One region of the Arthrobacter rhamnosi genome, then DNA from elsewhere that is predicted to be linked to it. Evidence: riboswitches for the same ligand, from Rfam matches in the RefSeq annotation. Region 1 holds a riboswitch; each other region holds the start of a gene.

Region 1 (10,398 bases):
CGAGACCATCCTCGTACCCGATCCCGGACCGGGCGAGGCACTGGTCGATATCCTGACGTGCGGCGTCTGCCACACCGACCTGCACTACAAGCAGGGCGGTATCAACGACGGGTTCCCGTTCCTGCTGGGCCATGAGGCCACCGGCGTCGTGAGCGCGGTGGGCGACGACGTCACCACCGTCGCGCCGGGCGACCGCGTCATCCTGAACTGGCGGGCCGTCTGCGGCGAGTGCCGGGCGTGCCGCCGGGGTGAGCCGCAGTACTGCTTCAACACCGCCAACGCCACCCAGAAGATGACGCTCGAGGACGGCACCGTGCTGTCCCCGGCCCTCGGCATCGGCGCTTTCGCCGAGAAGACCCTGGTGGCGGCGGGCCAGTGCACCAAGGTCGATCCGGCGGCGGACGCGGCGGCCGTGGGCCTGCTCGGCTGCGGCGTGATGGCGGGTATCGGAGCAGCGATCAACACGGGCAACGTCTCCCGGGGCGACTCGGTCGCCGTCATCGGATGCGGCGGCGTGGGGATAGCCGCCGTCGCGGGGTCCCGGCTCGCCGGGGCCACCACGATCATCGCCGTCGACATCGACGACCGGAAACTCGAACTGGCACGGGGCCTGGGCGCCACGCACGTCCTGAACTCGAAGGACGAGGACCCCGTGGAAGCCATCCGGGCGCTGACCGGCGGCAACGGGGCCGACGTCGTGATCGATGCCGTCGGACGGCCCGAGACCTACAAGCAGGCGTTCTATGCCCGCGACCTCGCCGGGACCGTGGTCCTCGTCGGCGTCCCCACCCCCGAGATGACCATCGAGCTCCCCCTGCTCGACGTCTTCGGCCGGGGCGGAGCGCTGAAGTCCTCCTGGTACGGCGACTGCCTGCCCAGCCGGGACTTCCCCATGCTCGTCAGCCACTACCTGCAGGGCAACCTCGACCTCGACGCCTTCGTCACCGAGCGCATCCGCCTCGACCAGGTCGAGGAGGCCTTCGGGAAGATGCACGGCGGTGCCGTGCTCCGATCGGTGGTGGAGCTCTGATGGCGGCACGCGTGGAGCACCTCGTCACGTCCGGGACGTTCTCGCTCGACGGCGGGACGTGGGACGTGGACAACAACGTCTGGATCGTGGGCGACGACGAGGAGTGCGTCGTCATCGACGCACCCCACGACGCGGCGGCGATCCTCGACCAGGTGAACGGGCGGACGGTCCGGGCGATCCTGCTGACGCACGCCCACGACGACCACATCCGCGCCGTCGGTGACCTGTTCGACGCCGTCGGCGCGCCGATCCACCTGCACGAGGGCGACCGCGAACTCTGGGACAGGGTGTTCCCCGAACTGAGCCCCGACCAGTGGATCCGCGACGGCGACACGATCGACGTCGCCGGTGTCACGCTCACCGCGCTGCACACCCCGGGCCACTCCCCCGGCTCGGTCTGCTACCTGCTGCCGGAGGCGGGAACGGTCTTCACGGGCGACACGCTCTTCCAGGGCGGGCCGGGCGCCACGGGCCGCTCCTACAGCGACTTCCCCACCATCATCGAGTCCATCCGCACCCGGCTCCTGACACTGCCATTGGAGACCATCGCGCGGACCGGCCACGGGGAGAGCACCACCATCGGCGACGAGGCTCCGCATCTGGAGGAATGGATCCGGCGCGGACACTGATGCCGTAGGCTCCGTTCCCGCGTCCCGCCGTCAGGAGCGGCGGGACGCGGGGGCAAGGCGCACGGTCGCGGCGTAGGCCGCCAGCAGGGCGTCCTCCACGGCGTCGACCGTCACGCCGCCGGCGAGGTCCTGCGCCGCTCCGGCGGTGGCCGGCCGCCACTCGAGCCCCAGCGCGGCGTAGGCGTCGGTGAGCACGGCGCGGAGGGGCGCCGAGTCCTCCACGACGAGGACCGACGAGAAGAGCCACGCACCCGCGACGACGCGCTGCGCCGTGCCGACGAGCTTGACGGCCGGGACGCCGTCGGCCCGCCCGTGGACCGTGAATTCACCGGGGCAGTACTCGCCCGGGACCTCGCCCACGTGCGCGTCGAGTCCGACGCCGCTCAGTATCCCGGCGAAGAACTCCCCGAACGCGGCGAAGCGGGCCCGCGTGCCGGCGACGGGGTCCGCGGCGGGTTCGAGGTGGTCGACCACGAGGCAGCCCCGGTGGTAGGCCGCGGCGCGCCCGCCTGCGCGCCGCACCAGCGGGACGAAGCCGTGCTTCGTCGATACGGCGCACGCCTCACCGAAACCCGGCAGCCGTGCGTCCCGCTGTCCGAAGGCGACCGTGGGACTCGGGCGGTACAGGCGCAGCGTCGGGGGCCTGCTTCCGACGGCGACGTCGCGCAGCAGCGCGATGCCGCGTTCCAGCTCTGCGGCCGCGTCATCCGAGGCCGGGTCGAGAACGAGCGCCAGCTCGGCAGCGCCATGCCATGGAGTGCTCATCCATCCATCGTAGGCAGAGCCGGGAGAAGCTGAGCACCGGCTCGTCGGTGTCCACCGACTCGGGGACGAAGACGATCGGGTCCCGCCTCGTCGCCACGCCGAGGGCGTGCACCCCCGGCCTCGTCCCGGTACCCGGTTCCGCCGTGCCCGGTCGCGCTGTCAGGACGGCGGGATCCCCCGCCGCGGTACCTGTGGGCTGTCCGCTGTCCATGGAACCTCCGTTACACGCAGTCTCCGCCACGAGGAGCGGCACGATCACCATGCCGGCAAGGATGTCCCTCCTCGTTGCCACACGGCGATTCTAGGGGCGGCAGGCACCCCCTCTCCCGGTTGCCGTCCGAGCCTCTTTCGGTTACCGGACCGTGCCGGACCATGCCGGGCCGCACGCTGTCGCACCGGTGCGCACCCGGTGCGCACCGGGTGCGCACCCGGTGTTGCAGCGGTGCGCACCCGCGCTCCTCAGGACTCCCAGGCCTCCAGCAGCAGCCCCGCGGCACGTGCGGGGTCGGGCGCCGCGCAGATCGCGGACACGACTGCCATTCCTGCCGCTCCCCCCTGGCGGAGCGGGGAGGCGTCCGCCGCGGTGACCCCGCCGATCGCCACGCAGGGCAGGCGCGCCGTGCCCGCCAGCGCAGCGAAGCCGTCGACGCCGAGCGGTGTCGGGTGGTCCGGTTTCGTGGCGGTGGCATGCACCGCGCCGACGCCGAGGTAGTCCACCGTGCCGGCGGGAAGGGCGTGCGCGACGGCGAACTGGTCTGCGGTCGCCGCGCTCAAGCCCACGACGGCGTCCGGGCCGACGATGCGCCGCACCAGATCGGGCGGCAGGTCGGACTGGCCCACGTGGACGCCGTGCACCTGTGCGCCCTGCTCCCGCGCCGCGAGGTACACGTCCACCCGGTCATCGACCAGCACCGGTACCCGGCCCGCGACGGCGCCGGCGACCGCGGCGAGGAGCGCGAGCAGGTCCCGCCCTCCCGCGTGCTTGTCCCGCACCTGCACGCAGGTCGCACCCCCTGCCACGGCGGCGGCGACGACGTCCGCGACCGCCCGGGGCGCGCACAGCTCCGTGTCGGTCACGAGGTAGAGCGGCAGGTACGACGCCGGATCGGGCCGCGGCATCAGGAGTCCTCCGGCAGGACCAGGCCCTGGCGGACATCGGCCGGGGTGATGGCCGCGAGCGCATCGAGGAAGCGCGGGGCGAAGGTTCCCGGGCCCTCCGCAAGGATCGCGGCCTTCTCCGCGGCGAGCGTGTACACGCCGGTGGCCGCAGTGGCCGCGAGCAGTGGATCCGGTGTGAGCGAAGCGAAAGCCGCCATCACCGCACCGAGCGCGCAGCCGCCGCCGGTGACCCGGGTCAGCAGCGGCGTGCCGTTGGCCACCCGGACGACGGCGCCGTCGGCCGGGACGACGGCGTCGACGGCGCCCGAGACGGCGACGACGGAACCGTACCGCGATGCCAGCAGGCGTGCTGCGTCGAGCGCCGCGGCGGGCTCGTCCACGGAGTCCACGCCGCGTCCCCCGCCGCCGGAGCCGGCGAGGGCGATGATCTCCGATGCATTGCCGCGGATGATGGTGGGGCGCTGGGCGACGAGCTGCTGGGCCGTCCGGGTGCGAACGGTCAGGAACCCCACGGCGACGGGATCGAGCACCCAGGGCGTGTCCGACGCGGCCGCCGCCTCCGCGGCCTCGAGCATGGCCGCGCGCTGCGCCTCGGTGGGTGTGCCGAGGTTGACGAGCACCCCGGAGGCCACGGGCGCGAACTGCGCCGCTTCCCCGGGGATGTCGACCATGGCGGGGGCTGCACCCAGGGCGAGCAGCACGTTCGCGGTGAAGTTGGTGACGACCGCGTTGGTGATGCACTGGACCAACGGGGAGGCACTGCGCAGGTCCGCGAGCAGCCCCGCGCAGGCCTCGGCGCTGATCGTGCGGGCGGGGTCCGCGGTTGCCGATGGGAATTCCGTCATGTGCTGCCTTTCGCTGGGGCGAGAGGACGGACGGACACCAGGGCCCGGCAGGACATCCCTTCGCCAGTATGAGCTGGATCAGGTTCGACGGGTCTTATCTCAGCCCCTCCGGTGGAGGGACACCCCGTGTCGCTGCTCGAACGGTAACGCGTCGCGCGGATGCATCCAAGCCCGGTCACCGCCCCGGCGTGCCGGGGCGGTGACCGGAGGGACCGGCACCGGGACGAGCAGCTGCGCCTGGTTAGCGGCCGCCCTCGATCTTGCGGCTGCGCTGCTCCTGCCCAGGAGCCCCGTAGGGGTAGTCCCCGAAGGTGGGGGCGCTGACCTCGTCGAGTCGGTCGAGCTCTTCGGGCGTCAGCACGACGCCGGACGACGCGAGGTTGTCGGCCAGCTGGTCCTGCGTGCGTGCGCCGAGGATCACGGAGGTCACGGCGGGCTTCGCAGCGACCCAGGCGAGTGCGACGTGGGAGGCGTTGATGCCACGCTCAGCCGCGATGCCGGTCACGGTGTCGACGATGTCCCACGTCCGGTCCGCGTTGCGCTTCTCCCAGGCCTCCATGCCGCGCTTGGGGTTCTCCCCGAGCCGGGTGGCGCCCGTCGGCTCGGCGTCGCGGGAGTACTTCCCGGTCAGCCAGCCGCCGCCGAGCGGGGACCACGGAAGCATCCCCATCTCCGCGTCGAGCACGGCGGGGACGATCTCTGCCTCGATGTCACGCACGAGCAGCGAGTACTGGGGCTGCAGCGTCACCGGCAGTGAGTAGCCACGCTGGCGGGCGGTCATCACGGCCTTCGTGAGCTGCCAGCCGGTGTAGTTCGAGAACCCGTAGTAGCCGATCTTGCCCTGGACGACCGCCTCGTTGAGGAAGCCGAGGGTCTCCTCGAGCGGGGTCAGCGGATCCCACGCATGCACCTGGTACAGGTCGATGTGGTCGACCCCGAGCCGGGCCAGCGAGGCGTCGAGCGCTCGCCGGAGGTGGCGCCTCGACAGGCCGAGGTCGTTGGGGCCGGTGCCCATCGGGAAGCGGCCCTTGGAGGCGAGCACCATCCGGTCCCGTTCCACCGGGTTCTTCGCGAGCCAGCGGCCGATGATCTCCTCGGAGGTGCCGGCGGAGTACACGTCCGCCGTATCGATCAGGTTGCCGCCTGCCGCGGCGTAGTCGGACAGGATGGCGTGCGACGTCGCCTCGTCCGACTCCGCCCCGAAGGTCATCGTGCCGAGGGCGAGGTGGGACACCGAGGTGCCGCTGTTACCGAGTTTCCGGTACTCCATGGGGTTGCTCCTTTGCTGTGCGCCGTGCGGCGCCGTGTCCTTGGATCCTGGGCCGGGCGCAGCTGTCCTGCGACCAGCATGGCAAGGGGCGCCATCGTGGGACGGCGCCCCTCCTCCGATGCTCACTCGCTGACGGTGACGCCCTTCCAGAAAGCGTAGTAACCGCGGATGTTCTCCGCCGCTTCTTTCGGTTCCGGGTAGCTCCAGGCGGCGTCCCTGTTCTGCTCGCCGTCCACCACCAGGGTGTAGTAGCTCGCCGTGCCCTTCCAATGGCACACGGTGTGCGTCTCCGTAGGGACGAAGAACTCCTGGGAGATGGAACCCGGCGGGAAGTAGTGGTTCCCCTCGACCATCACGGTGTCCGCCGACTCCGCGACGACCCTGTCTTTCCAGATTGCTTTCGGCATGGTTCCTCTTCCTCGGGGACGTGCGGTCGCGCGGGCAGGCTGTCCACTCCCTGCCGACGGCGGCAAGGGCGTCCGTACCCTGTGCAACCCCGGCGAGCGCCGGGGCATTCCGGGTACGGCAGTCAGAGCTTGCGGACCGTGAGGATCTGCTCGATCCGCCCGAAGGGACCGTCGAGGTCGTGCGTCACGCTGGAGGTGAGTCCCACGCCGTTCGCGCCGAACGTGACGCGCGTATCGAGGCCGAGCCACTCGCCGGCGGGCAGGCGGTGGAGGTGGATCTGCAGGTCGACGTTCGGGAACATCCAGCTGTCGCCACCGGGTGCCACGCGCGAGGCGATGCCGTTGGCCGCGTCCATCATGCCCACGAGGCGCACGACGTCGGCGCTCGTCCTGCCCTCCACCATCGGGTAGGGGTTCCGGATCCAGACCTGCCCCCGCCCGGGCCGGTGGCCCGGCACCACCCGGACCTCCAGGGACCGGATGAACCCTCCGGGCCACGCCGTCATGCCCTCGTGCGGACCCGCGGCCTCGGGTCCCGGCATCATCGGGTCCTCGACGGCGGCGACGGCTGCCGTGTCCTGGGTGGCGAGGCGCCATGCCTTCGCCACGATCGCGGTCCTGCCGCCGGCTTCCATGCGTGCCTCGAGCAGTTCGATGGTCCGTCCGGGCCGGACGACGGCCGTGTGGACCTCGAATTCACCGCCCGGAATCATCCCGAGGATGTCGAAACTCAGGCGGCCGAGCTGCATGCCGTCCCGTGGCTGGCAGTCCAGCAGGCACTGGGTCAGGAGGCCCGAGATCGGTGCCATGTGCTGCTCTTCCGGGTTCCAGGCGCCCTGGGCGTGGATCGTCGATTCGAACCTCCCGCCGCCGAGATCACGGTAGAAAGAATCGGGCACGGAAGTCTCCTTCGTCGGACGGGCCGGGATCGCGTCCTGCGCGGTGAGCGGAGGAAAGGCCCTGGACATCGGTCCCGGGCACGCACCCGCCCCATGCTAGTGGAACCGGGAAGGGCGTCCCGGAATAGGATCCGGACGCCGGGGGTTCAATGATTGACCGGGTCAACGTTTCAGGGCCCGGTCCCGGACGCGGCCCGCGCGGAGGACATCCGGCGGCGCCGTACAGCATTTCGAACCGAGCGGATTCCCATGACCTCCAGTCCCCCGTCCCGCGTCTCAGACGCGACTCCGAGCCGAGCAGGCGCTGCGCCCTCCCGCCCTGCGGTCTCGCCAGGCACGGCCTCCTCCGGCACTGCCTCCTCGGGTGCCACCGGTGAGGGCGCCCTCCCGGCACGCGACAGGCTGGTCATCACCATCCTGCTCATCTCCGCGTTCGTGGTGATCCTCAACGAGACGATCATGGGCGTGGCCATCCCGCGCCTGGTCGAGGACCTCGGCATCACCGTCGGTGCCGGCCAGTGGTTGAGCACGGCCTTCATGCTGACCATGGCCGTGGTCATCCCGGTGACCGGCTACCTCCTCCAGCGCTTCACTACGCGCCCGGTCTTCATGGCCGCCATGGGCCTGTTCAGCCTCGGCACCCTCATCGCCGCCCTGGCCCCGGGGTTCGCCGTCCTCGTGGTCGGCCGCGTCGTCCAGGCGAGCGGCACGGCGATCATGATGCCGCTGCTGATGACGACGGTCATGACGCTCGTGCCTCCCGCATCGCGCGGCAAGATCATGGGCAACATCTCGATCGTGATCTCCGTGGCGCCCGCGCTGGGCCCCACCATCTCCGGAGCCATCCTCAGCGTGCTCGACTGGCGCTGGATGTTCTGGCTGGTCCTGCCGATCGCCCTCGCCGCCCTGGTCATCGGATCGGCCAGGATGCAGAACGTCACCGAGCCGCGGCGATCGTCGATCGACGTGCCGTCGGTCATCCTCTCCGCCGTGGCCTTCGGCGGCATCATCTACGGCCTCAGCCAGCTCGGCGAGGCCGCGGCCGGCAGTGCCTTCCCTGCGTGGATCCCCCTGGTCGCCGGCATCGTCGGACTCGCCGCCTTCATCTCCCGCCAGCTCGTGCTGCAGCGGCGGGACGCGGCCCTGCTCGACCTGCGGGTGTTCACGTCCGGCAACTTCACCATCTCGATCGTCGCCATCGCGGTGAGCATGATGGCACTCTTCGGCACCATCATCCTGATCCCGATCTACGTCCAGAGTGTCCTCGGCCTGGATCCGCTGGTGTCCGGGCTGCTGCTCCTCCCCGGCGGCCTCGCCATGGGCCTGCTCGGCCCCGTCGTCGGCCGGATCTACGACCGCCGCGGGCCCCGGGTGCTCCTGGTCCCGGGTGCGCTCCTGGTCAGCGCGGTGTTCTGGTCGATGACCCGGGTCACCGAGACGACGCCCGCGCACCTCGTCCTCGTGGCTCACGTCCTGCTCAGCGTCGGGCTTGCCCTCATGTTCACCCCGCTGATGACCTCGGCCCTCGGGTCCGTCAGGCCGCACCTGTACTCGCACGGCAGTGCGGTCTTCGGAACGGCGCAGCAACTGGCAGGCGCTGCGGGCACCGCGCTCTTCATCTCGGTGATGACCCTTCAGTCGACGGCACTGGCGGCCGACGGCGCCGCGCAGCTTCCGGCGATGGCCGGCGGTATCCGGGCGGCGTTCCTGTACGGGGCGGTCATCTTCCTGCTCGCCGTCGTCGCCTCGTTCTTCGTGCGCACGCCCTCGGTGACCGGGGAAGCTCCCGCGCCCGTGCACTAGGAGCCCGCTGCTCCACGACGAAGCCCCACCGGGTCATCCCGGTGGGGCTTCGTCGTCGGTGCGATAGTCGCTGCGGCGGGGCGTCAATCGGAGCGTCAGGACGCGGGCTGGCGCAGCTCGATGGAGCCGTCGCTGGTGACTCGCGTCTCGTAGACGGGCTGCGGGACGGCAGCGGGTCCGCGGTAGTTCTTGCCGTCGTCGAGCCGGAACATGCTCTGGTGCCACGGGCACGTGATGCAGCCGTCCTCGATGGGGCCGTCCTGCAGGGGGCCGCCGAGGTGGTTGCAGACGCTGTCCATGGCCGTCAGCCTGCCGGCGTGGCGCAGCAGCAGGATCGGCACGCCGTTCGCCTCGACGAGCTGCCGCCCGCCCTCGACGATGTCGGCGTCGCTGGCCACCCGCGTCCAGTCCTTCGGTCCCTCGTGCCCGGCGGTCCGGTTCACATTGACGGCGTTCGCGTAGCTCAGGTGCCCGCCGAGGTAGGCGCTGAACAGCATCGACCCGAGGCCGCCGAGTCCGAGCAGGACGCCGAGGGTGCGGCTGTCCCTGGCCCTCGCGACCGTCGAGGCGGTGTACAGCGTCAGGGCCAGGGAGTTGCCGGCAGCGTGGACGATCCCCACGCGGCGTTCCTTCTCCTGGGTGTCGGACCAGTCGTGCAGGCCCGCGATGGCGGTCGGTACGGCGGAGAGGATGCCGACGCCGACGAGGAGGTCGGCCGCCTTGCGGGAGCTCCTGCCTCCGGCGAGGTCGAGGAACGAGGCCATGCTCCAGGCACCCGACGGCACGACGACCAGCATGGGATGGAGGTGGTGGCCGATGGCCGTACCGCTGAGGACGTTCCGGATCATGCGAGGCTTGACGGCTTTGCTGACTGCTGCCGCGATCGGGTCGGCGACCTTGTCGAGCGACTTCGCGTGCTCGAGTCCGTCCAGCATTACGTGCAGGATGTTCATCCTTTGCTCCTTCTGGTCCGGGACGGCAGGCCAGCCGACGGGATTTGACCGCGACGCCGCCCGGTCCCCACCGTTCCAGCAGCTCCTACACCTGACAACCCGGCGCGGCGCGGCGAGGTTTGTCTTGGCCTGCGCGCACTTCGGTGCGAGAATCCCGCCCGGCCCGCATCCCGGCGTGGCGTCCCCCGCGCTTGTAAACTTGGCGCAGGACTTGGAGGGGAGTCCGAGGGGGCACGGGGATGGCAATGCACTGCAGCACGACGACCGGGGTTCTCGGGCCTCCGCCGGCACGTCCGAGGGGTTCACCGCGCGTGGTTCTCCTGACCCTCGGGGTGTCCCTCACTCTCCTCGCGGGGTGCGTGTCGCCCACCTCGGCGCAGACCCGTCACGCCCTGGCCTCCCCCGCCGGCGCTCCTCCGGGCATCGCCGCGCATGCTGCGAGCGAGGAGGCCCCGGGGAGGAACCCCACGGAGCCGACTAGGGCGAGGATGCGGGCCCGGACGCAGCCGGCACAGCAGCCCGCACAGCTGCCCGCACAGCAGCCCGCCGGCAGTCTCGCCAGGAATCCCGTAACGGACCGCCGCGAAGTCGTGGTGCCCGACATCCGCCGCACCGCCGTCCTCATCGGGGACTCACAGTCGGCCGGGACGGACAACTGGCCCCAGCTGGCCCTGCGCG
Region 2 (10,398 bases), on a different contig from region 1:
GACGTCCTGCGCTCCCACGAGCAGCCCCGCGGGAGCAGCCAGATCCAGGACGGCGGGGATGGACGGGAAGGTCGGGATGACGAAGGGCTCCACCACCCCGTCCCGTACCGCCGGGTGGGCGGAGGCGATCTCCGCCACCCGGCGGGTCCACTCGACCTGGCTCCGGTGGCCGAAATACATCTTCAGGCTGGAACCGATGGTGAACCTCGGCATGGGTCCCTACACGCCCTCGTAGGCGAGGATGTCGTCCACCTTGGCCTTCGACGCGCTCGAGGTGTCGAAGGTGTAGGTCAGCCACTCCCGCACGAGCCGGCGGGCGAGTTCGATGCCGACGACGCGCTGGCCCATGCAGAGCACCTGGCAGTCGTTGGACAGGACCGACCGTTCCACGGAGAAGGAGTCATGGGCCGTGGCGGCCCGGATGCCCTGCACCTTGTTCGCGGCGATGGCGACACCGATCCCGGTACCGCAGATGAGCAGTGCCCGATCCGCCTCGCCCCTGGCGACCCGCTCGGCGGCCTCGATGGCGACCGTGGGGTAGGGCGTGTGGCCGTCCGGTCCCACGCCGACGTCGACCACCGACTCGACGAGGTCGTTCTGTTCGAGGTCCTTCTTCAGGATCTCCTTGTACTGGTATCCCGCATCGTCGCAGCCGATGATGAGCCTGAGTGCCATGTTCTCTCCTAGGAATCGTGCGGGCTGGTGCCCGCTGCGCTACTGATGACGTCGGCGACGGTGGTGCAGATGAGGGCGAAGGACACCGCACCGGGGTCGGATGTACCGACGGACTTGTCCCCGTGGGCCCGAGCACGGCCGAGGGTCGCCTTCATCGCCGCCGTGGCCTCCGCCGCGGCCGTGGCCGCGGACGCGGCTCCCGACCACGCCTCGGCGAGCCCCTGCCCGTCGCCGATCCGCGCCGACAGTTCGTCGGAGAAAGGCACGATCGCGTCGATCATGGTCTTGTCGCCGACCTTCGCCTTCCCGAAGGCCATGACGGCGTCACTGGCGGCCGACACTCCTCGTGCGAGGTCCTCCGCGGTGGGCCGTGCCTCGTCGCCGACCACCGATCCGAGGGCCTTGAGGATGGTCGCCCAGATGGCCCCCGAGGTGCCGCCGGCACGGTCGCTCCACGCGTTGGCCGCGTGCCGCAGTGCCGTCTCGGCGCCGGCGCCCTGCCCGACGGCGGCGCGCGCCGCGTCCCGGGCGGCGTGGGCGCCGCGCTGCATCCCGATGCCGTGGTCCCCGTCGCCTGCCACCTGGTCCAGCCTGCCGAGTTCGTCGGCGTGCTCGTCCACGATGCGCGCGACGGCCTCGAGGGCCGTGGCGACGGTAGCGGCGCAGGCGCGGGATTCGGCGGACGAGCTGCCGACCGTCTCCTCGGCGTCGTCCTTGACCTCCGCGTCGAAACGCTGCTGCTCGCCGACCTGTCCGCGGCGGAAGCCGGGCGTGTCCGCCGGCGCCGTCCAGAGGCGTTCGAGCTCGTCGTCGAGCCACAGGAGGGTGAGGGAGCAGCCGGCCATGTCGAAGCTGGTGCACAGTTCGCCGACCTCCGGGTCGACGATGCTGATGCCGCGTCCGCCGAGCAGCTGGTGGACGGTGCGGTAGACGACGAAGAGTTCCTCGTACTTCACGCTGCCGAGGCCGTTCAGCAGGGGCACGACCCGCGCGCCCTCGAGGGCGACCCCGTCCGGGACCTCCTCGAGGAGGCGGCTGACGAACAGTTCGGCGAGGCCCGCCGCCGTGGGGATGTCCACCTCGTCGATGCCGGGCTCGCCGTGGATGCCCAGTCCCACGGCCATGCGGCCTTCGGGGACCTCGAAGAGGGGCGCGTCGGCGCCGGGGAGCGTGCAGCCGCCGAAGGCGACCCCGAGGGAGCGGGTCCGATCGTTCGCGCGGCGGGCGACGCGCTCGACCCCGTCGAGGTCGTAGCCCTCCTCGCACGCTGCGCCGGCGACCTTGAACACGGTGAGGTCCCCCGCGATGCCGCGCCGTTTGTGCTCCTCGCCCCTGGGGGCGCTGAAGATGTCGTCCGTCACGGTCACGGTGCGGACGTCCAGTCCGGCTTCGCGCAGCTCGGCCTGCGCCTCGTCGAAGTGCAGGACGTCACCCGCGTAGTTCCCGTAACTCAGGAGGACGCCCCGGCCCTGGTCGGCGGTCCGGGCGACCGTGCGGACCTGGTGTGCCGACGGCGATGCGAAGAGGTTGCCCATCACGGCTCCGTGGGCCAGGCCTGGCCCCACGAGGCCGCCGAAGGCCGGGTAGTGTCCGCTGCCGCCCCCGATGACGAGGGAGACCGTCGGTGCTGCGGGGCGGCCGGCGCGGACGACGCCGCCCGGGATCTGCTGGACCCAGCGCGATGCCGCGGCCGCGAAGCCGCTGATCATCTCGTCGACGAAGTCTCCGGGCTCATTGAACAGTCGCGTCATTGCGATTCCTCCTGGTCGTTTTCCTACATTCTATAGGATCTGCACGATCAGGCAATGCCCTCGGAGCGCGGCCCGCAGCAGGTCAGCCGGAGGACCGCCGGTCGGCCCGGCTCGGCGCGGGCTGGTATCCGCCGGCCGCGTGCAGGGCCCGGGCGGCGTCCTCCGGGCGCGAGGCGGCAGCGACGAACCCGTCCGGCCGCACGAGGTACAGGATGCCGGGCCGGAGGGGTGTCGATCCGGTGGTCGGAAAGCGGTGGAGGGGGAGCCCGAACTCCCGCGCTGCGGCTTCCGCGTGCCGGATCCCTGCCTCGTCCGCTGCATACAGGTGCAGCTGCCAGGTCGCAGAGCGCAGCACGTCGAAGTTCTCGCCGGTCCACTGCAGCCGCCTCCCGACGACGGCGTCCCGGCGTCGGCGCACGGTGCTCCCGTCCATCCAGTAGTGGATGCGGATCTGGCCGAGGTAACCCGCGAGCCGCCGGCCGACCGGCAGGCGGGGGAACAGGGCGACGGCGACCGGCAGTACGACCCGGGGCACGTACCTGCGCACGGCCATGACGACCTTCGAGGAGGACGTCAGGCCGCGGAACACCAGGTCCGTCGTCGTGAGCAGGCGCACCGCCACGGGCCGGCGTTCCGCCTCGTACCGGCCGAGGAGCGTCTCGGGTGCACGCCCCGCGACGACGTCGGCGAGCTTGAACGCGAGGTTGTGGGCGTCCTGCAGCCCCGTGTTCATGCCCTGCGCGCCGACCGGGGAATGGACGTGGGCGGCATCCCCAGCCAGGAACACGGAACCCGTGCGGAACTGCGCGGCGATCCGGTGGTGGATGCGGTAGGTGGAGAACCAGCGGTAGTCCTCGTAGGTCACGCCGAACGCCTCGGCCATCCGGCGCCGCGCGAAGTCCTCGGTGACGGACGGGGCGTCGTCGTCGCCGGCGGTGCCGATGAGCCGCTGGCCGTTCCTGCCCTCCTCGTCGGGCCGCATGGGGAAGGCCAGGAGGAACTCGGTCGCCTCCTGGCGGATGTTGACGGTGGCGGGAGGAAGCCCGCTCACTCCCACCGCATCGACCAGGTAGAAGGTCTGCCGGCTGGTGGTGCCCTCGAACGCGATCCCGGACAGGGTACGGACGAGTGAGGACGCCCCGTCGCAGCCGACCGCGAACCGCGCGGACACGGTTGCCGTGCCCATGGGCCCCTCGACGACGGCTCCGACGCCGCCGTCCACCTGGTCCAGGGACCGCAGCCGGTGCCCCCAGCGGACGGACCCGCCGAGTGCCTGCAGGTTGTCGACGAGGAGCCGCTCGTTGGCGCTCTGCTCCAGCATGTGCATGCCGGGATAGGGGGAGAGCCCCCTGCCGAGGCCGCCCAGCGGGACCGGCGCGAAGGCCCTGCGCCCGAACCCCGGCCGCACGGACTCGGCGTGCACGGCCTCGGCCAGCACCCGGTCCACGACGCCGAGCTGGTCGTAGATCTCCATGGACCGCGAGTGCACGCCCAGGGCACGGGACTCCACCGTCGGGCCGTCCTTGCCGTCGATCAGCACCACGCGCACGCCCAGTCTCACCAGCCAGTTCGCCAGCATCAGGCCGGTGGGGCCGGCTCCCACCACCAGGACGTCGACGCTCCCGGGGTCGTGCCGTTCGTCCTGCTCCATCGCGGGCCTCCTCGCCGGTGTCCTGGTCAGCGGTCCAGGGTCGTGCAGACGCAGGCCCGGTTGCCCTCGGCGTCGGCCAGCACGGTGAAGGACGGCGCCCGGGTGGCGTCCACCACGGTGCCTCCGGCGGCGACCGCCGCCGCGATGCGGGCGTCCGCCGCGTCGTGCGGCACCCAAAGGTCGAGGTGGAACCGCTGCCGCGGCGTCTCGTGCGCGTCGGTGTGCTGGAACCACAGGAGCGGAACGCGCCCGGAGGGGTCGACGACGTCGTCGCCGTCCACCGCGCCGGCGTCCCCGGTCAGCAGCGCCGCCCAGAACGGGCCGATCGCGGCCGGGTCGGCGGTGTCGAGGGCGAGCTCGACGACGGCGGGAGCCGCGGGGTCGGCGGCGATGCCATGCGCCGAGGCGAGTTCGCTGACCGCCCTGGCCAGCCGGACGTCACGCTCCGTGATGCCGGACGCATCATGGCTGAGGAGCTTCACGTCGACGTGCCGGTAGGTCAGCACGACGTCAGGGTGGTGGTCCATCTCCTCGGCGAGCTCGCCGATGGCCGCGACGAGGGCGAGGCCGGTGGCGAAGTTCCCGGTCAGGAAACGGGCGTGGAGCGCCTGGGCCAGCTTCCGCCAGTCGCCCAGGCCGGCGTCGAGGATCTGGCGGGTGCCGAGGATAGTCATGCGGCCAGTATGGCCCCGTCGGAGAGGCAGGAGAAGGTCTGCCGCCCACGCAGTCGACGGCCGCCCGGTGAGGCTGTGATTTGACTCTCAGTTCCCTACGGTTCAGGGTTTTATGTCTGTCATATCCGTCTTTACCCACGCAACCGCCGCTGCCTTCCTGCCCCGCGGCTGCGGAAGGAACACCTCCTCCATGTCTGATCCCGTACTCTCGGCGCCGGCCTCGACCCGCGCCACCGGCCGTTCCAGCTCCTCGCCCCACCTGACCCGGGCGCTGAGCAACCGCCACATCCAGCTGCTCGCCATCGGTGGTGCCATCGGCACCGGCCTCTTCATGGGCTCGGGCAAGACCATCTCGCTTGCCGGTCCCTCCGTGATCTTCGTCTACATGATCATCGGCTTCATGCTCTTCTTCGTCATGCGCGCCATGGGGGAGATCCTCCTGTCCAACCTCGAGTACAAGTCCTTCAGCGACTTCGCGGGCGACCTGCTCGGACCCTGGGCCGGGTTCTTCACCGGGTGGTCCTACTGGTTCTTCTGGGTCGTGACGGGCGTCGCCGACATCGTCGCCATCTCCGGCTACGTGGACATCCTCGCCCCCGGGACCCCGCTGTGGATCCCGGCGCTGGCCACCCCCGTGGTGCTGCTGCTCCTGAACCTGCCCACGGTGAAGGCTTTCGGCGAGGCCGAGTTCTGGTTCGCCATCATCAAGGTCGTGGCCATCCTGGCCCTGATCGCCACCGGCATCGTCATGATCGCCACGCATTTCACCTCTCCCGCAGGGCAAGTCGCGAACCTCGCCAACATCTGGAACGACGGCGGCATGTTCCCGCACGGGCTGTTCGGCTTCATCCTCGGCTTCCAGATCGCCATCTTCGCCTTCGCCGGCATCGAACTGGTCGGCACCGCCGCCGCCGAGACGAAGGACCCCGAGACGACGCTTCCCCGCGCCGTGAACTCCATCCCCATCCGTGTGCTGCTCTTCTACGTCGGAGCGCTCACCGTCATCATGGCGGTCAACCCCTGGCGGACCATCGATCCCGCGAACAGCCCCTTCATCGGCATGTTCACCCTGGCCGGCCTCGGTATCGCTGCCGTCGTCGTCAACCTGGTGGTGCTGACCTCCGCCGCCTCGAGCGCGAACTCCGGCATCTACTCCACGTCGCGCATGGTGTTCGGACTTGCGCAGGACGGCAACGCCCCGAAGGCCTTCGGCACGCTCAGCCGCCGCCAGGTGCCGCAGAACGCTCTCCTGTTCTCCTGCATCTTCCTGCTCGCCGGCCTGATCCTGCTCTACTCGGGTGACTCCGTGATCGGAGCCTTCACGATCGTCACCTCGGTGGCCTCGGTCCTGACGATGTTCGTCTGGTCCATGATCCTCATCAGCTACCTGGCGTTCCGCCGCCGCCGTCCCGAGCTGCATGAGCGGTCCGCGTTCAAGATGCCCGGCTCCGCGTTCATGCCCTACGTGGTCCTTGCCTTCTTCGTGTTCATGCTCGTAGCCCTCGCGCAGGCCGAGGACACCCGGCTGGCGCTCGTCGTGACGCCGGTGTGGTTCCTCCTGCTCGGAGCGGCCTGGTACGCCAACCGGAAGACGCCGCTGCAGCAGGCCCGCATCGAGGAGCACAAGGCCACGGTGCAGGCCGAGCAGGCGGCACGCGCAGGCCGCTAGGTCCCGGCACCACCGCTCCGGAAGACCGCTCCGGAAGACTGCTCCGCAAGACCGCGCGGAAACACCGCGCGGAAGCACCGAAGGACCGTCCCCTGGAAATCGCTTGGGGGGCGGTCCTTCGTCGTCCTCCCGGAGTGCGGAGCGGCGGGGACACCGATGGGCCCGGGTGCGGATGCCATACTGCAGGGATGGCCAAAAACAGGACTCCCTCCGGCCGCATCCTCGCCGCCCGCGTCGACGACGACCTGAAGGAGCGGCTGCGCGCCGCAGTGGTCCATCCCCACCTCCTTTTCGCGGGCAAGGCCGCCCTCGCGGCCGCGCTCGCCTGGACCTTCGCGCTCGCCATCCCGGGGGAGGCCTCCCGGTACCCGTACTACGCCCCGCTGGGCGCCCTGCTCGCGCTGTACCCGACCGTCGCGGGAACGCTCAGGTCGGGACTGCAGACGGTCGCCGGCCTCACGATCGGGATCATCCTGGCCCACATCGCCGGATGGGCGGGAGACCCGGACTGGCTGACGATCGCCTTCGTCGTCGGCGTGGGAGTGCTCCTCGCGGGCGCCCTGCGGAGGACGGCGGGCGGCGGTTCCGGGATCGCGTCCGCCGGGCTGTTCGTCCTGGTCATCGGCAACGATGACCTCGGGTACTCGCTGGGCTACTTCGTCCAGACCGTCGTGGGCGTGGGCGTGGGCCTTGCCGTCAGCGCGCTGATCCTGCCGCCGCTGAACCTGGACGATGCCGTGGGACAGGTGAGCCGGCTCCGTAGGACGGCGTCCCGCCAGCTCCAGGAGATGGGCGAGGCGCTCGAGGAGGACTGGGAGGCGGATGATCCGCGCTGGCCCCAGCGGCGGGACGACCTGACCGCCACGGTACGCAATGCCCGCGAGGCCCTGCAGTACGCGGACGAGAGCAGGAAGGGCAACGTCCGGCGGCGCTTCCACCCGCATGACGCGGACCGCGACCACCGGCACGTCGAGGTCCTCGAAGCCGTCGCGACCCACACGCTGAACATCACCAACATGCTGCAGGACGCGCTCCATGGAACATCCCGCGAGCAGCCCCTGCCCGCCGCGGTCCGGCCGCCCCTCCAGCAGGCCTTCACCGCCGTCGGCGACGTCCTGGACCTGTGGACGGTGGAGGAGGACGACGCCGGGACGCTGCGGGTGGCCGAGCGGAGCCTGAAAGCGCTCGAGGTCGCTGCGTACGAGTCCTCGTCGAAGGACGTCCCCTTCGGTGCCGCGGCCGCGATCGGCATGAACCTGCACCGCATCCTGCAGGCCGTCCGGCAGGAGCAGGAAACAGGCCGGGCGGCCTAGCGGTACTGCCGGGGGACACAACGAGGGGCACCCCGAAGAGTGCCCCTCGTCACTGGATGAAACTTCCTGCGTGGAACCGCTCAGGTGAGGTCGCGGGTCTTCGCGAACCGGTCGATCGCCTTCTGCGTGGAACGGTTGGTGAGCACCTGGATGGTGGTGCTCACCACACCCGAGACGATCGCGAACACCAGGGCGGAGCGCAGGGTGTTCTCCAGCCCGTCCTTGCTCTTCGGTGGCGCTTCACCCGTGATCTTCTCCCACAGGAAGTCGACGAGCTTGGTCCCCACGAAGCCGGCGCCGACGCTCATGCCCGCGCCGAGCAGCTTGAACAGTACGTTCATGTCTCTCCTTCTGGTCCGGTAGTCCTCCGCCTAGCCTAGCCGCGGCGGGCGGCCCCCGGCACAGCTGCACGCACGGGGCCGGCCCTGCACGAGGAGCTCATCTGCCGGGGCTCCCCCTGCGGTGTAGGATCGGTAGCGCTCAACCAACATACGACAGGGGAGCGCCGACCGGCAGCATGCTGCGGGAACGGGCGCTGAGAGTGCGGACCGCCGCAGACCCTCGAACCTGATCCGGCTAGTACCGGCGAAGGGAGTCGAGTTCTCAGAGTGCACGGAAACTGCCCCGGCGGTCCCCGGCACCCTCCCCTCCTGTACCTCAGGAGGAATCACCATGGCATCATCAACCGCCCTCAACGGCACCTCTCCCCGCACCCGCCAGTGGCGCGTCGTCGACATCGTGGTGGCCTCGGTCATCGCGGTCGCCGTCGGCGTCCTGTTCTTCGCATGGTCCGCGGGGTACTCGGGCATCAGCGTGCTCACGGCGGGCTTCCCGCCCCTGGCCGGCCTGTACTCCGGCGGCTGGCTCATTGCCGCCGTCCTCGGCGGGCTCATCATCCGGAAACCCGGCGCGGCGATCTACTGCGAGGTCCTCGCCGCGGCCGTCGAAGCCCTGCTCGGTTCCCACTTCGGGATCACCGTGCTGCTCTCCGGAGTCATCCAGGGGATCGGCGCGGAGCTCGTCTTCCTGCTCTTCCTCTACCGGAAGTGGAACCTCCCGGTAGCGCTGCTCGCCGGTCTCGGTGCAGGCCTCGCGCTCGCGATCAGCGAGAACATCCTCTACAACGCGCTGTGGACGTTCGAATTCAAGCTCCTGTACACGGTGTTCGCAGCCATCTCCGGCATCGTGATCGCCGGGCTGCTGTCCTGGCTCGCCATGCGGGGCCTCGCCCGGACGGGCGTCCTGTCCTCGTTCGCCGCGGGCCGCACGGCGGACGTGTGACACCAGCGCAGGCACCCTTCCCGGGCCCCGTGCACGTCCGCGCCCGGGAATGGGGCTGGCGTCACGCCGGCCGGAAGGCCTTCGCCGCACGCCGGCTCGATCTCGACATCCCGCCGGGGGAGCGCGTCCTGCTCCTCGGCGCCTCGGGCGCGGGCAAGTCGACCGTGCTCGCCGGTCTGGCCGGCCTGCTCGGGACCGGCGACGAGGGCGAGCAGGAGGGTGAACTCCTGCTCGACGGCGCGCAGCCGGCCGGCGCCCGGGGGCGCGCCGGGCTCGTCCTGCAGGACCCCGAGACGCAGGTGGTCCTCGCCCGCGTGGGCGACGAGGTGGCCTTCGCGGCCGAGAACCTGTCGGTGCCGCGCGAGGAGATCTGGCGGCGCGTGGGCAGGGGGCTCGACGACGTCGGGCTCGACCTCCCGCTCGGCCACCCCACGGCGGCGCTCTCCGGCGGCCAGAAGCAGCGACTCGCGCTCGCGTCCGTCCTCGCGATGGAGCCGGGGCTGCTCCTGCTCGACGAGCCCACCGCGAACCTCGATCCCGAGGGAGTCCTCGAGGTGCGCGACGCCGTCGTCCGCGTCCTCGAGCGCACCGGAGCCACCCTCGTCGTCGTGGAGCACCGCGTGGCGGTATGGGCCGACGTCGTCGACCGCGTGGTCGTGCTCGATGCGGGCGGAGGGGTCCTGGCCGACGGGCCGCCCGCGACCGTGCTCGCCGGGGGCCCGACCCGGGACCGGCTTGCCGCCGCAGGAGTCTGGGTCCCGGGATGGCAGCCGGTGGTGGGCGGACCGCTCCCCGCCGGTGGCGGGGAGGCCCTGCTGTCGGCCTCCGGTCTCACCGTCGCCCGCACCAAGCGGGGACCGGCCGCCGTCGAGGACCTCGCCGTCGAGGTGCGCGCGGCCGGGGCGCTGAGCATCACCGGCCCGAACGGGGCCGGGAAGTCGACCGCCGCCCTGACACTCGGCGCCCTGCTCCGCCCGCGGGCGGGACGGCTGGAGGCATCGGCGGCCCTGGCCGGGACCGCCGCGGGTGACCCGTTCCGCTGGCGCTCGTCCGAGCTGGTCCAGCGCATCGGGACGGTCTTCCAGGAGCCCGAGCACCAGTTCCTCACGGCGACCGTCGCCGACGAACTGGAGTTCGGGCCGCGGCGGGTGAGCGGAGCCCCGGACCTGCACCGCGTGGCGGAGGTGGCCGAGCGACTCCGCCTCACCTCTCTGCTGAAGGCCAATCCCTTCACGCTGTCCGGCGGGGAGAAGCGGCGCCTGTCCGTCGCGACGATGCTCGCGACCGCCCCGCGCATCCTCATCCTCGACGAGCCGACGTTCGGCCAGGACGCGGGAACGTGGGCCGAACTCGTCACCCTGCTGCGCGAGCTGATCGACGGAGG
Region 3 (10,398 bases), on a different contig from region 1:
GACCGTGACCAGGGCATCTGGGAGATGCGCGGCGAGCAGCAGTACTTCACGCACTCGCGGGTGATGATGTGGGCCGCGTTCGACTGCGCAGTGCGGGCTGTGCGCGACCACGGTCTGACGGGGCCGCAGGACCGGTGGACGAAGATCCGGGACGGGCTGCGCGCGGAGATCCTGGAGCACGGCTTCAACAGGGAGCTGAACTCGTTCACCCAGGCCTACGGGGGCACGGAGGTCGATGCCGCCCTGCTGCAGCTGCCCCAGGTGGGGTTCGTCGACTTCGACGATCCGATGATGCTGGGGACCCTGGAGCGCCTGGAGCAGGACCTGCTGACCGAGCAGGGACTGCTGCTGCGCTACCGCACGGACATTTCCGACGACGGACTGGAGCCGGGGGAGCACCCCTTCCTCGCGTGTTCCTTCTGGCTCGTCGAGCAGTATGCGCACAGCGGCCGGCTGGACGACGCGAAGCGGCTCATGGACCAGCTCGTGGGTTACTCCAATGAACTCGGTCTGCTGTCCGAGGAGTACGACGCCGTCGCAGGCCGGATGGCGGGGAACTTCCCGCAGGCGTTCTCGCACCTGGCCCTCGTCCGCGCGGCCGACGCCCTGCAGATGGCCCGCGGCGAGGCCGGGTCCCACGAGTCGATGGCCCGGGAATAGTCCCTGGCCATCGACTCCTGGCGGTCGGACCGGACTAGACCGTGACGCCCTGCGGCTTGAGGACCACCTTGATGGCGCCGTCCGTCTTCTTCTGGAAGTTCCGGTAGGCGGCCGGCGCCTCGTCGATCGAGACCTGGTGCGTCATGAGGTCGGTGACGCCCAGCGGGTCGGAGGGCTCCTCGACGATGGGCAGGAGTTCATCCGTCCAGCGGCGCACGTTGCACTGCCCCATGCGGAGCTGGATCTGCTTGTCGAACATCGTGAGCATCGGCATCGGGGTGGCCGAACCCCCGTAGACGCCGCTCAGGGAGATGGTGCCACCACGGCGGACGGCGTCGATAGCCGAGTGCAGGACGGCCACGCGGTCGCTGCCCCCGGTCTCCATGACCTTCTGCGCGAGCCTGTCGGGCAGGAAGCCGACGGCGTTCTGGGCGAAGGCGCCGACCGGCGAGCCGTGTGCTTCCATCCCCACGGCGTCCACGACCGCGTCGGGCCCGCGGCCATTGGTCATGCTGCGCAGTTCCTCCGCCGTGTCCTTCGTGAAATCGATGGTCTCGATCCCGTGGCGCTTGGCCATGGCACGGCGCTCGGGTACCGGTTCGACAGCGATCACGCGGTGGCCGAGGTACTTGCCGATGCGGGCGGCGAACTGCCCCACCGGGCCGAGGCCGTACACCGCGAGGACGCCGTCCTGCGGGACATCCGCGTACTTCACGCCCTGCCAGGCCGTGGGCAGGATGTCCGAGAGGTACAGGTAACGCTCGTCCGGCAGTTCCGACCCGACCTTGACGGGGCCGTAATCTGCGAAGGGCACGCGCAGGTACTCCGCCTGGCCGCCGGGGACGGACCCGTACAGTTCGGAGAATCCGAACAGGGCCGCTCCCGAGCCCTTGTCGTGGACCTGCGTGGTCTCGCACTGCGACTGCAGGCCCCGCGTGCACATGTAGCAGTAGCCGCAGGAGATGTTGAACGGCACGACGACGCGGTCGCCGACCTTGAGGTTGGTAACTCCGGCCCCCACCTCCTCGACGATGCCCATCGGCTCGTGCCCGAGCACGTCGCCCTTGTGCATGTACGGGCCGAGCACCTCGTAGAGGTGCAGGTCCGAACCGCAGATCGCGGTCGAGGTGATGCGGATGATCGCGTCCGTCGGTTCCTGGATCGTGGGATCGGGGACATTCTCCACGCTGACGTTGCGCTTGCCCTGCCATGTCACTGCCTTCATGGGGCGCTCCTCCGTTTAGTAAGTAGGCTTTCCTTTCCTACTATTCACCCCTTCGCCATGAATGGGAAGCCGGGCGCCGGGTCACCTAGCCTTGAGGGGTGGTTCTCCCCCAGTCCCCCGCAGTGCGCGTCGCCCTGTCCGTGGCCATCGCCACCGGGTTGTACGGGCTCTCCTTCGGCGCGCTGTCCGTCGCCGCCGGGCTCGACCTGGCGCAGACCATGGCGCTGAGCCTCCTGCTCTTCAGCGGCGGTTCCCAGTTCGCGTTCATCGGCGTGATCGCCGGTGGGGGCAGCGGGATCTCCGCGATGTCCGCGGCGGCCCTGCTCGGGATCCGCAACGGCGTGTACGGGATGCAGGTCAACGTACTGCTGCGTCCCTCGCGCTGGCGGAAACTGGCGACGGCGCACCTCACCATCGACGAGTCCGTGGCCACCGCTACGGGCCAGACCGATCCGGACGAGCAGCGCCGCGGCTTCTGGGCCGCCGGCATCGGCGTGTTCGTGCTGTGGAACCTCTTCACGCTCGTCGGCGCGCTCGCAGGCAACGCCATGGGCGATCCCGCGCGGTGGGGGCTCGACGGCGCCGCGGTCGCCGCGTTCCTCGGCCTGCTCTGGCCCCGGATCCGGGCGAAGGAGCCGGCGGCCATCGCCGTCGTGTGCGCCGTGGTGACACTGCTGGCGGTTCCCCTCGTGCCGCCGGGTGTCCCGATCCTCATCGCCGCCGTCGTGGCAGCCACCCTCGGGCTCGCAGGTGTCGGCCCTGCGACAGAGGGCCTCGAGCCCGACGTGGAGCCGTACCACGCGGAGGCCGAGCACCGCGGGACCAAGGGGGCCGCGTGACACTCTGGGGATGGATCCTGCTGGCGTGTGCGGTGTCGATCGCCACGAAGTTCCTCGGTTTCCTGGTGCCCGCGAAGCTGCTCGACAACCCCAGGATGCTCAGGGTGGCCGGGTCCCTGACGATCGGCCTGCTCGCCGCGCTGACTGCCGTGAACACGTTCGCGTCCGGTCAGTCGGTGGTGCTCGATGCGCGGCTGGCGGCCCTCGCCGCGGCCGCCGTCGCGCTCTGGCTGCGGGCGCCGTTCCTCCTGGTGGTCGCGATCGGTGCCCTGGCGGCCGGGCTCGCACGGCTGCTCGGCGCGGCGTAGGGCCTCCCGGCAGCGACCGGGGTAGGGGGCCTCCCGGAGGGCTGGATCAGGTGGTCGGGCGCGGCACGAACATGATCAGGGCGACGCCCACGAGGCAGACGGCCGAGCCGACGAGGTCCCAGCGGTCGGGGCGGAAGCCGTCGGCAAGGACGCCCCACGCCAGCGATCCGGCCACGAAGACGCCGCCGTAGGCAGCGAGGATCCGCCCGAAGTTCGGGTCCGGCTGCAGCGTCGCCACGAAACCGTACGCCCCGAGCGCCACGATGCCGAGACCGGCCCACCACCACGGCCTCCCTTCTCGGACGGCCTGCCAGATGAGCCAGGCACCACCGATCTCTGCCGCCGCAGCCAGCACGAACAGGAGGGTCATGCGCAGGATCGTCATGGCCCCAGTCTGCCCGAGGGCGCAGCAGGGGCTGCCCTCCGGCGGCACCGCCGGGGCAGGACGGGCGAGGGGACGCGCTAGGACGTCCCGACGACGCCGGCGGTCGCCCCGGCGATGGCCGCCTCCTCGTCGGTCGGCACCACGAGGACAGGGAAGGCCGACGACGGCGTGCTGATCGCCCGGGCTTCCCTGCTGCGTTCGCCGTTCCTTTCCTCGTCGAGTTCGAGGCCGAGGGCGCCGAGTTTCGTCACGACGGCGCTGCGGAAGGCTGCCGCGTTCTCGCCGATGCCCGCGGTGAAGACGAGTGCCTGCGCGCCGCCTACGGCCACGTGGTAGCCGCCGACGTACTTCGCGAGGCGGTAGGAGGCCACCTCGATGGCGAGCTTCGCGCGGTCCCCGCCGGACTCGGCGGCCTCGGTCACCGAGCGCATGTCATTGGTGCCCGTGAGGCCTTTCAGTCCGCTGTTGCGGTTGAGGAGTGCGTCGAGGTCCTGCTCCGAGTACCCCTCCCGCATCAGGAACAGCAGGATCGACGGATCGATGTCGCCGGAGCGCGTGCCCATCACGAGTCCTTCGAGGGGCGTGAAGCCCATCGACGTGTCGACGCTCCGGCCGTCGCGCACGGCCGTCACGGAGGCGCCGTTGCCGAGGTGCGCGATGACGCCCGTGAACGTGTCCGTGCCGAGGAGCTCCGCTGCGGCGCGGGCCACATAGGCGTGTGAGGTCCCGTGGAATCCGTAGCGCCGGATGCCGAACCGCCGGTACAGCTCGTCCGGCACGGCGTACCGCCATGCGTGCTCGGGCAGGGTGCGGTGGAATGCCGTGTCGAAGACGGCGACCTGCGGCATGTCCGGCCACTTCTCGGTGATGGCCCGGATTCCCGTGACCGCTGCGGGGTTGTGGAGGGGAGCGAGTGGGTTGAGTCGCTCGATGGCGCGGGTGATCTCGTTGTCGATGCGCACGGGCTCGCTGAAGCGTTCCCCGCCGTGCACCACACGATGGCCGACGGCGTCGATGCTCCGCCCCCCGAGCGCCGCGGTGACCTCGCTGTCCACCTGGTCGAGGGCGGCCGCGTGGTCGGGCACCTCGGCTTCGCCGATACGCTCCACGAGGCCCTCCGCCAGGACGTCGTCGCCCTCGCGTACCTGGTACTTGAGCGAGGATGAGCCGGAATTGATGACGAGGATGATCATGGGGTCCTGTCCTGGAAGAGGGGCGGAAGAGGGGCGAGCGGGGCGGGCGGGGGAGCTAGGCCGGCTGCTGCTGGGCCTGGACCGCGGTGATGGCGACGGTGTTGACGATGTCCTCCACGGTGCAGCCGCGGGAGAGGTCGTTGACCGGCTTGCGGAGGCCCTGCAGGACGGGTCCGACGGCGACGGCGCCCGCGGACTGCTGCACCGCCTTGTAGGTGTTGTTGCCGGTGTTGAGGTCCGGGAAGATGAACACCGTCGCCTGGCCGGCCACCGATGAGCCGGGGAGTTTCGATGCGGCGACCGATGCGTCCACGGCGGCGTCGTACTGGATGGGGCCCTCGACCGCGAGGTCGGGTCGCTTCTGCCGGACGAGTTCGGTGGCGCGCCGCACTTCGTCCACGGCTCCGCCGCTGCCGGATTCACCCGTGGAGTAGGAGAGCATCGCGACACGGGGCTCCACGCCGAACTGGGCTGCCGTCTCCGCAGAGGCCACTGCGATGTCGGCGAGCTGCTCCTCATTGGGGTCGGGATTCACCGCGCAGTCCCCGTAGACGAGGACGCGGTCCTGCAGGAGCATGAGGAACACCGAGGAGACGATCTTCACGCCGTCCTTGGTCTTCACGAATTCGAGCGCAGGGCGGATGGTGTTCGCCGTCGTATGGGCGGCACCGGACACCATGCCGTCCAGCTTGCCGAGCTGCACCATCATCGTCCCGAAATATGCCCCTTCCAGCATGCGTTCGCGAGCCTGGTCGAGGGACACGTTCTTGTGGGCCCGGACCCGCGCATACTCCGCGGCGAATTCATCCCGCAGCTCGGAGGTCGCGGGGTCGACCAGGGTGATGCCGGTCAGGTCCACGCCCTGGCCCGCCGCCAGCTCCCGCACCCGGGCCTCGGGTCCGAGAATCGTGAGGTCGCAGACATCGCGGCGGTGCAGGATCTCGGCGGCCTTCAGGACACGGATGTCCTCGCCCTCGGGCAGCACGATGTGCCGCCGCTCGGACCGCGCGCGCTGGATCAGCTCGTGCAGGAAGCGCAGGGGGGTCATGCTGACGGGCCGGGGGAGTTCGAGCCGCTCCAGCAGTTCGCTCTCGTCCACCTGCCGCGACCAGGCGCCGAGGGCTGCCGCGGCCTTGCGGCGCAGTCCGCTCGCGATCTCGCCCCGCACCTCGCTCACGCGCCGGGCGGCGGTATAGGTGTCGTCGTCGAGCGCGAAGACGGGGAACGGCGCCTGCGCGAGGAGGGCGAGGATGTTGGGGTCCGGTGCCAGACCGCCGGTCAGGAAGAGGGCCGACGGCACCGGGAATTCGGGGGAGAACGACGACGCCAGGGTCGCCACGAGGACGTCCGCCCGGTCGCCCGGCACGATCACCAGGGCGCCGTCCCTGAGCAGGTGCAGGAAGTTGCCGACGTTCATGGCGGCCACGCGCACGCTGGTGACGTCGCGCTCGAGGTTGGAGTTGCCGGCGATCTGGCGCGCGCCCAGTTCCGTGGCCACCTCGGAGACGGTGGGCTGGGAGATCTCGGCCAGTTCGGGGATCACGTAGACGGGGCGGCCGGAACGGCCGGGCCGTACATGCTCGCTGATGGCGGCGACGGCGTCATCGGCGGCCCGGTTGACCATGATCGCGAGGAGGGACACCTTGGCGGCGTCGAGTTCGCGGCGTGCCACGTCGACGGTGTCCGCCGCCTCGTCGACCGACATGTCCTTGGCGCTGATGACGGCGAGCACCATGGCGCCGAGGTTGTTGGCGAGGCGCGCGTTGAGGTCGAACTCGACGGCCGCGTCGTTCCCGGAGAGGTCCGTCCCCTCGACGATGACGACGTCGCACTCCGCGGCGATCTCGCTGTAGATCGCGACGCAGCGGGCGTCGATCTCGGCGCGGTCGCCGGTGACCAGCAGGGCTCGGGCCTCGGCGCGGGTCAGGCCCCCGCGCGCACGGCTGTCCGGGAGGTCGAACGCGCGCTGCATGAGGCGCACCATCGGATCCGCATCGGGATCGTCACCCTCCACGATGGGCCGGAAGAATCCCACGCGGTCGGCGTGCCGGTACAGCATGTCCGCAAGCCCCAGGGAGATCAGGGACTTGCCGGAGCCGTTGGTCATGGCGCTCACATATATTCCGCGGGTCATGGGCCCAGTCTTGCAGGGTCCCCGGACCCCCGCCATAACGGGTGTCACGCCGTCGGGGCGGGTTCCGCGCCGTCGGAAAGGCAGGGATAACCGGTCCAGGGCGTACGGGGACGCCTGTTCTGCCGTCTCGGTAGGCGGCCTCCGCGCCCTCAGCCGAGGGGTGCGCGCGTGTCCGTCTCCGGGCCCCATAGTCCGCCCGCTGCCACCAGCAAGCCTGCGAGGACCAGCAGGGCGGCGATCGGGGCGCAGGTGCCGAAAGCAGCCTGGAGCGGAGGCAGATAGTAGGGGTAGAGCGCGGGCACCACGATGGACAGGCTGTACCCGAGGCCGTAGCCGCTGGAGCGGACGCCGCCGGCGAAACGTTCCGAGAGGTACGCGCCGACGGGCCCGTACACCGATACGGTCACCACCTGCAGGGCGGCGCAGAGCACGACGACGGCTACCGGACCCTCCACGGCGAAGATGGACAGGAAGCACACCGGGGCCAGAACGGCGGCCAGCACTCCGAAACCGACGAAGAAGAGCCGTCGTCCGAGAAAGGTGGACAGGTGTCCGCAGAGCACCATGGCGACGGCGGAGACCGCGGTGGCGCAGAGCAGGGCGAAGGTGACACCACGTCCGTCGAAGGTGCCGGCCCTGGTCAGTTCCGCCGTAAGGGTCGGGATCGCCATATAGGTCAGCAGCCAGAGTCCGGTCATCAGGGTGAAGGTCTGCAGGAACACCCGACGGTCGGGACCGACGAGGACATCCCGCAGGGGGAGCGGCACGGTGACCCGGGCTACCGGAGCGTCCGCCACCTGGCGCCGGTAGTACCCGAGCATGACGAGCGCCAGGATGCCGCCGACGACGAAGGGCACGCGCCAGCCCCAGGCCGCGTAGGACGCAGGACCGAGGACGGCCAACAGCACGAGGACCAGGGCCGCGATGGTCGTATTGGCCACGGGGGACATCGCCATGATCAGCCCGCTGGCAAGCCCTCGCCGTCGGGGTACGGACCACTCCATGGCCAGCGGGACGGCAGAGGTGTACTCGCCGCCGAGGAAGACGCCCCCGAGGAACCGCAGTGCCAGGATGAGCACCACCGTTCCCCAGCCCAGGACCTCGTGACCGGGGACGGCGGCGATCAGCAGTGTGGTGGCGGCGATACCGGCCAGGGCCACCTTCGTGACGGCGGTGCGTCCCACCCGGTCGGCGATGGGGCCGAGGACCGCAGCGCCAAGGGGGCGGCCGATGAGCGTCGCGGTGAAGACGAGCCCGGCGGCCGCGATGACATTCTCCGCACCCAGCAGGGTGCTCGCCGCGGGGGCGAGGGCGATGACCGGAAGGAAGATGTCGAACTGGTCGACGAAGTTCCCGAGGATCCCGCCCCGGACGGCGTGGCGCGCCCGCCGTTCGTCAGTGGTTCGCATCGTGGCCGGGGATGCCATGGAGGGATGGGGCATTGCATTCTCGCTTCCTTCGCCGGCATGATCCGGGGCAGGTTCGGCGGTCGAAGCTGCAGCAGCTTCCTCTCAGCCCTTGCCGGGGCTCCCGCGGGAATAGGTGGCTCCATCCTGCCATGCCGCGGTAAGAGCCCTTGACCTTCGTGCTCACCGGGCATAACGTACAACCACATGGTTGTAAATCAGATGAGTGAGGACGAGGTGGACCGCCTGTTCCAGGCGCTCGCCGACGCGACACGGCGGGATATCGTGGCGCGCGTCCTGGTCGCCGAGTATTCGGTATCCGGCCTGGCCGAGCAGTACGACATGAGTTTCGCAGCGGTACAGAAGCACGTCGCCGTGCTCGAGCGAGCCTTTCTCGTCACCAAGGAGAAACGCGGACGGGAGCAGATCGTGCGGGGACAGGTCGACGGCGTGCACAGGGCCCGCCGCCTGCTGGACGACTACGAAAGGATCTGGCGACAGCGGGTCGAACGGATCGAAGAGATTCTGGATGAGGACTAGGAAGGCATCATCATGGCGGTCATCAGTACGGAGAAGGACACCGAGGCACTCAACTTCCGGCTCGTCGCGGAGTTCGACGCGGGGGTGGAACGCGTCTGGCGGATCTGGGAGGATCTGCGGCAGCTCGAGCGGTGGTGGGGACCGCCGACGTGGCCCGCGACCTTCGACTCCCTGGAGTTCGTCCCGGGCGGGCGTGCGGCCTACTACATGACCGGTCCCGACGGCGAGAAGGCGCGGGGCTGGTGGCGCATCACCGGCGTCGAGGCGCCGCACCGCCTGACGTTCGACGACGGGTTCGCCGACGAGGACGGCGAGCCGGTGGCGGACATGGGCGAGACCCACGCCGAAGTCACCCTCGAGGACCTCGGCGGGCGGACGCGCATGACGATGACGACCTCGTTCGAGTCCCTCGAACAGCTCGACCAGATGGTCGCGATGGGCATGGAGGAGGGCCTCAGGCTCGCCCTCGGGCAGGTCGATGCGCTCCTCGCGGAGGATGCCTCCGTCTGATCCGGCCGGGCTGCCCGGTGCCTCCGGTGAGGTACCGGGAGAACAGGAAGGACCGCCGAAAAACGCTTTCGGCGGTCCTTCCTGTCGGCTCGGCGGAGTGCCAGGCGCCCTTACGCGGTCCGGGGCTTGCGGTTGGGCAGTGCGAGCTTGAAGATCTTTCCCCAGGTGGAGGCGACCTGCTTGGGCAGGGGGCCGGTGGTGTAGGGCAGGTTGTAGCGCGAGCAGATGTCGCGGACCTTCACGGCGACCTCGGCGTACCGGTTGGACGGCAGGTCGGGGAAGCAGTGGTGCTCGATCTGGTGCGACAGGTTGCCGGTCATCAGGTGCATGAACTTCGAGCCGGAGATGTTGGCGGAGCCGATCATCTGCCGGACGTACCAGTCGCCGCGGGTCTCCCCCTCGACCTCCTCCTCCGTGAACGTGTCCGTGCCCTCGGGGAAGTGGCCGCAGAAGATGACGGCGTGTGCCCAGAAGTTGCGGATGGCGTTGGCCGCGAGCGTCCCGTAGAGGGCCTGCTTGCCGGAACCCGTCAGCATGGCGACGGCCGGGGTGGCGGCGTAGTCCTTGGAGAACTGCGTGAGGACCTTCTTGCCGACGGCCTTGAGGTCGCGGTTCATGTCCTCCTTGGACTTCAGGCCTTCCTTGTACTCGGGGATCTCGAGGTCGTACAGGGCGATGCCCCACTCGAAGACCGGCGCCAGGATGGCGTTGTACAGGGGGTTGCCGAGGTTGAAGGGGCGCCACGGCTGGTCGGGGTCCATGCGGAGCAGGTTGTATCCGACGTCCCTGTCCTTGCCGATGACGTTGGTCCAGCGGTGGTGCAGGTCGTTGTGCGTGTGCTGCCAGGAGCGGGCAGGGGTCACGAAGTCCCACTCCCACGTGGTCGAGTGGATGTCCGGATCGCGCATCCAGTCCCACTGGCCATGGAGCACGTTGTGGCCGATCTCCATGTTCTCGAGGATCTTGGCGACGCTCAGCATGGCCGTGCCGGCGACCCAGGCGGCCTTGTACTTGCTGAAGAGGAGGGTACCGCGGCCTGCGAACTCGAGACTGCGCTGGACCTTGATGACGCGGCGGATGTATGCGGCGTCGGTCGCCCCCCGCTTGGCGAGGATCTCGTCACGCACGGCGTCGAGCTCGCGGCCGAGTTCCTCGACCTGCTCGTCCGTCAGGTGCTTGGCGGCGTCGGGGCGGACCA

What was found. A riboswitch is a leader RNA that binds a small molecule or an ion and turns the genes downstream of it on or off. The one in region 1 is predicted to bind thiamine pyrophosphate.
Region 2: it holds a riboswitch for thiamine pyrophosphate, as region 1 does, so the genes downstream of both, ACX80I_RS11445 (ECF transporter S component) here and thiM (hydroxyethylthiazole kinase) in region 1, are expected to answer to the same signal.
Region 3: it holds a riboswitch for thiamine pyrophosphate, as region 1 does, so the genes downstream of both, ACX80I_RS06400 (MFS transporter) here and thiM (hydroxyethylthiazole kinase) in region 1, are expected to answer to the same signal.

Annotation. Positions count from the first base shown of each region.
Region 1 is NZ_JBTNDT010000003.1:286,878-297,275, forward strand. Features, by position in the region: gene ACX80I_RS08035 (S-(hydroxymethyl)mycothiol dehydrogenase) at 1-1,030, shown strand, start outside; gene ACX80I_RS08040 (MBL fold metallo-hydrolase) at 1,030-1,659, shown strand; gene ACX80I_RS08045 (lipoate--protein ligase family protein) at 1,690-2,424, opposite strand; gene ACX80I_RS08050 (hypothetical protein) at 2,363-2,716, opposite strand; gene thiE (thiamine phosphate synthase) at 2,884-3,543, opposite strand; gene thiM (hydroxyethylthiazole kinase) at 3,543-4,388, opposite strand; TPP riboswitch at 4,427-4,525, opposite strand; gene ACX80I_RS08065 (aldo/keto reductase) at 4,630-5,658, opposite strand; gene ACX80I_RS08070 (DUF427 domain-containing protein) at 5,781-6,065, opposite strand; gene ACX80I_RS08075 (thioesterase family protein) at 6,188-6,964, opposite strand; gene ACX80I_RS08080 (MDR family MFS transporter) at 7,214-8,767, shown strand; gene ACX80I_RS08085 (Rieske (2Fe-2S) protein) at 8,863-9,720, opposite strand; gene ACX80I_RS08090 (SGNH/GDSL hydrolase family protein) at 10,032-10,398, shown strand, end outside.
Region 2 is NZ_JBTNDT010000005.1:90,552-100,949, reverse strand. Features, by position in the region: gene ACX80I_RS11485 (triose-phosphate isomerase family protein) at 1-213, opposite strand, end outside; gene ACX80I_RS11480 (ribose-5-phosphate isomerase) at 220-675, opposite strand; gene ACX80I_RS11475 (dihydroxyacetone kinase family protein) at 684-2,426, opposite strand; gene ACX80I_RS11470 (FAD-dependent monooxygenase) at 2,509-4,077, opposite strand; gene ACX80I_RS11465 (4a-hydroxytetrahydrobiopterin dehydratase) at 4,104-4,751, opposite strand; gene cycA (D-serine/D-alanine/glycine transporter) at 4,942-6,420, shown strand; gene ACX80I_RS11455 (FUSC family protein) at 6,609-7,733, shown strand; gene ACX80I_RS11450 (DUF4235 domain-containing protein) at 7,814-8,074, opposite strand; TPP riboswitch at 8,220-8,344, shown strand; gene ACX80I_RS11445 (ECF transporter S component) at 8,406-9,014, shown strand; gene ACX80I_RS11440 (ABC transporter ATP-binding protein) at 9,011-10,398, shown strand, end outside.
Region 3 is NZ_JBTNDT010000002.1:422,188-432,585, forward strand. Features, by position in the region: gene ACX80I_RS06365 (glycoside hydrolase family 15 protein) at 1-660, shown strand, start outside; gene ACX80I_RS06370 (zinc-dependent alcohol dehydrogenase) at 695-1,885, opposite strand; gene ACX80I_RS06375 (AzlC family ABC transporter permease) at 1,984-2,724, shown strand; gene ACX80I_RS06380 (AzlD domain-containing protein) at 2,721-3,032, shown strand; gene ACX80I_RS06385 (YnfA family protein) at 3,079-3,417, opposite strand; gene ACX80I_RS06390 (acetate/propionate family kinase) at 3,495-4,610, opposite strand; gene pta (phosphate acetyltransferase) at 4,666-6,744, opposite strand; gene ACX80I_RS06400 (MFS transporter) at 6,894-8,186, opposite strand; TPP riboswitch at 8,181-8,288, opposite strand; gene ACX80I_RS06405 (ArsR/SmtB family transcription factor) at 8,358-8,690, shown strand; gene ACX80I_RS06410 (SRPBCC family protein) at 8,703-9,200, shown strand; gene ACX80I_RS06415 (fatty acid desaturase family protein) at 9,311-10,398, opposite strand, start outside.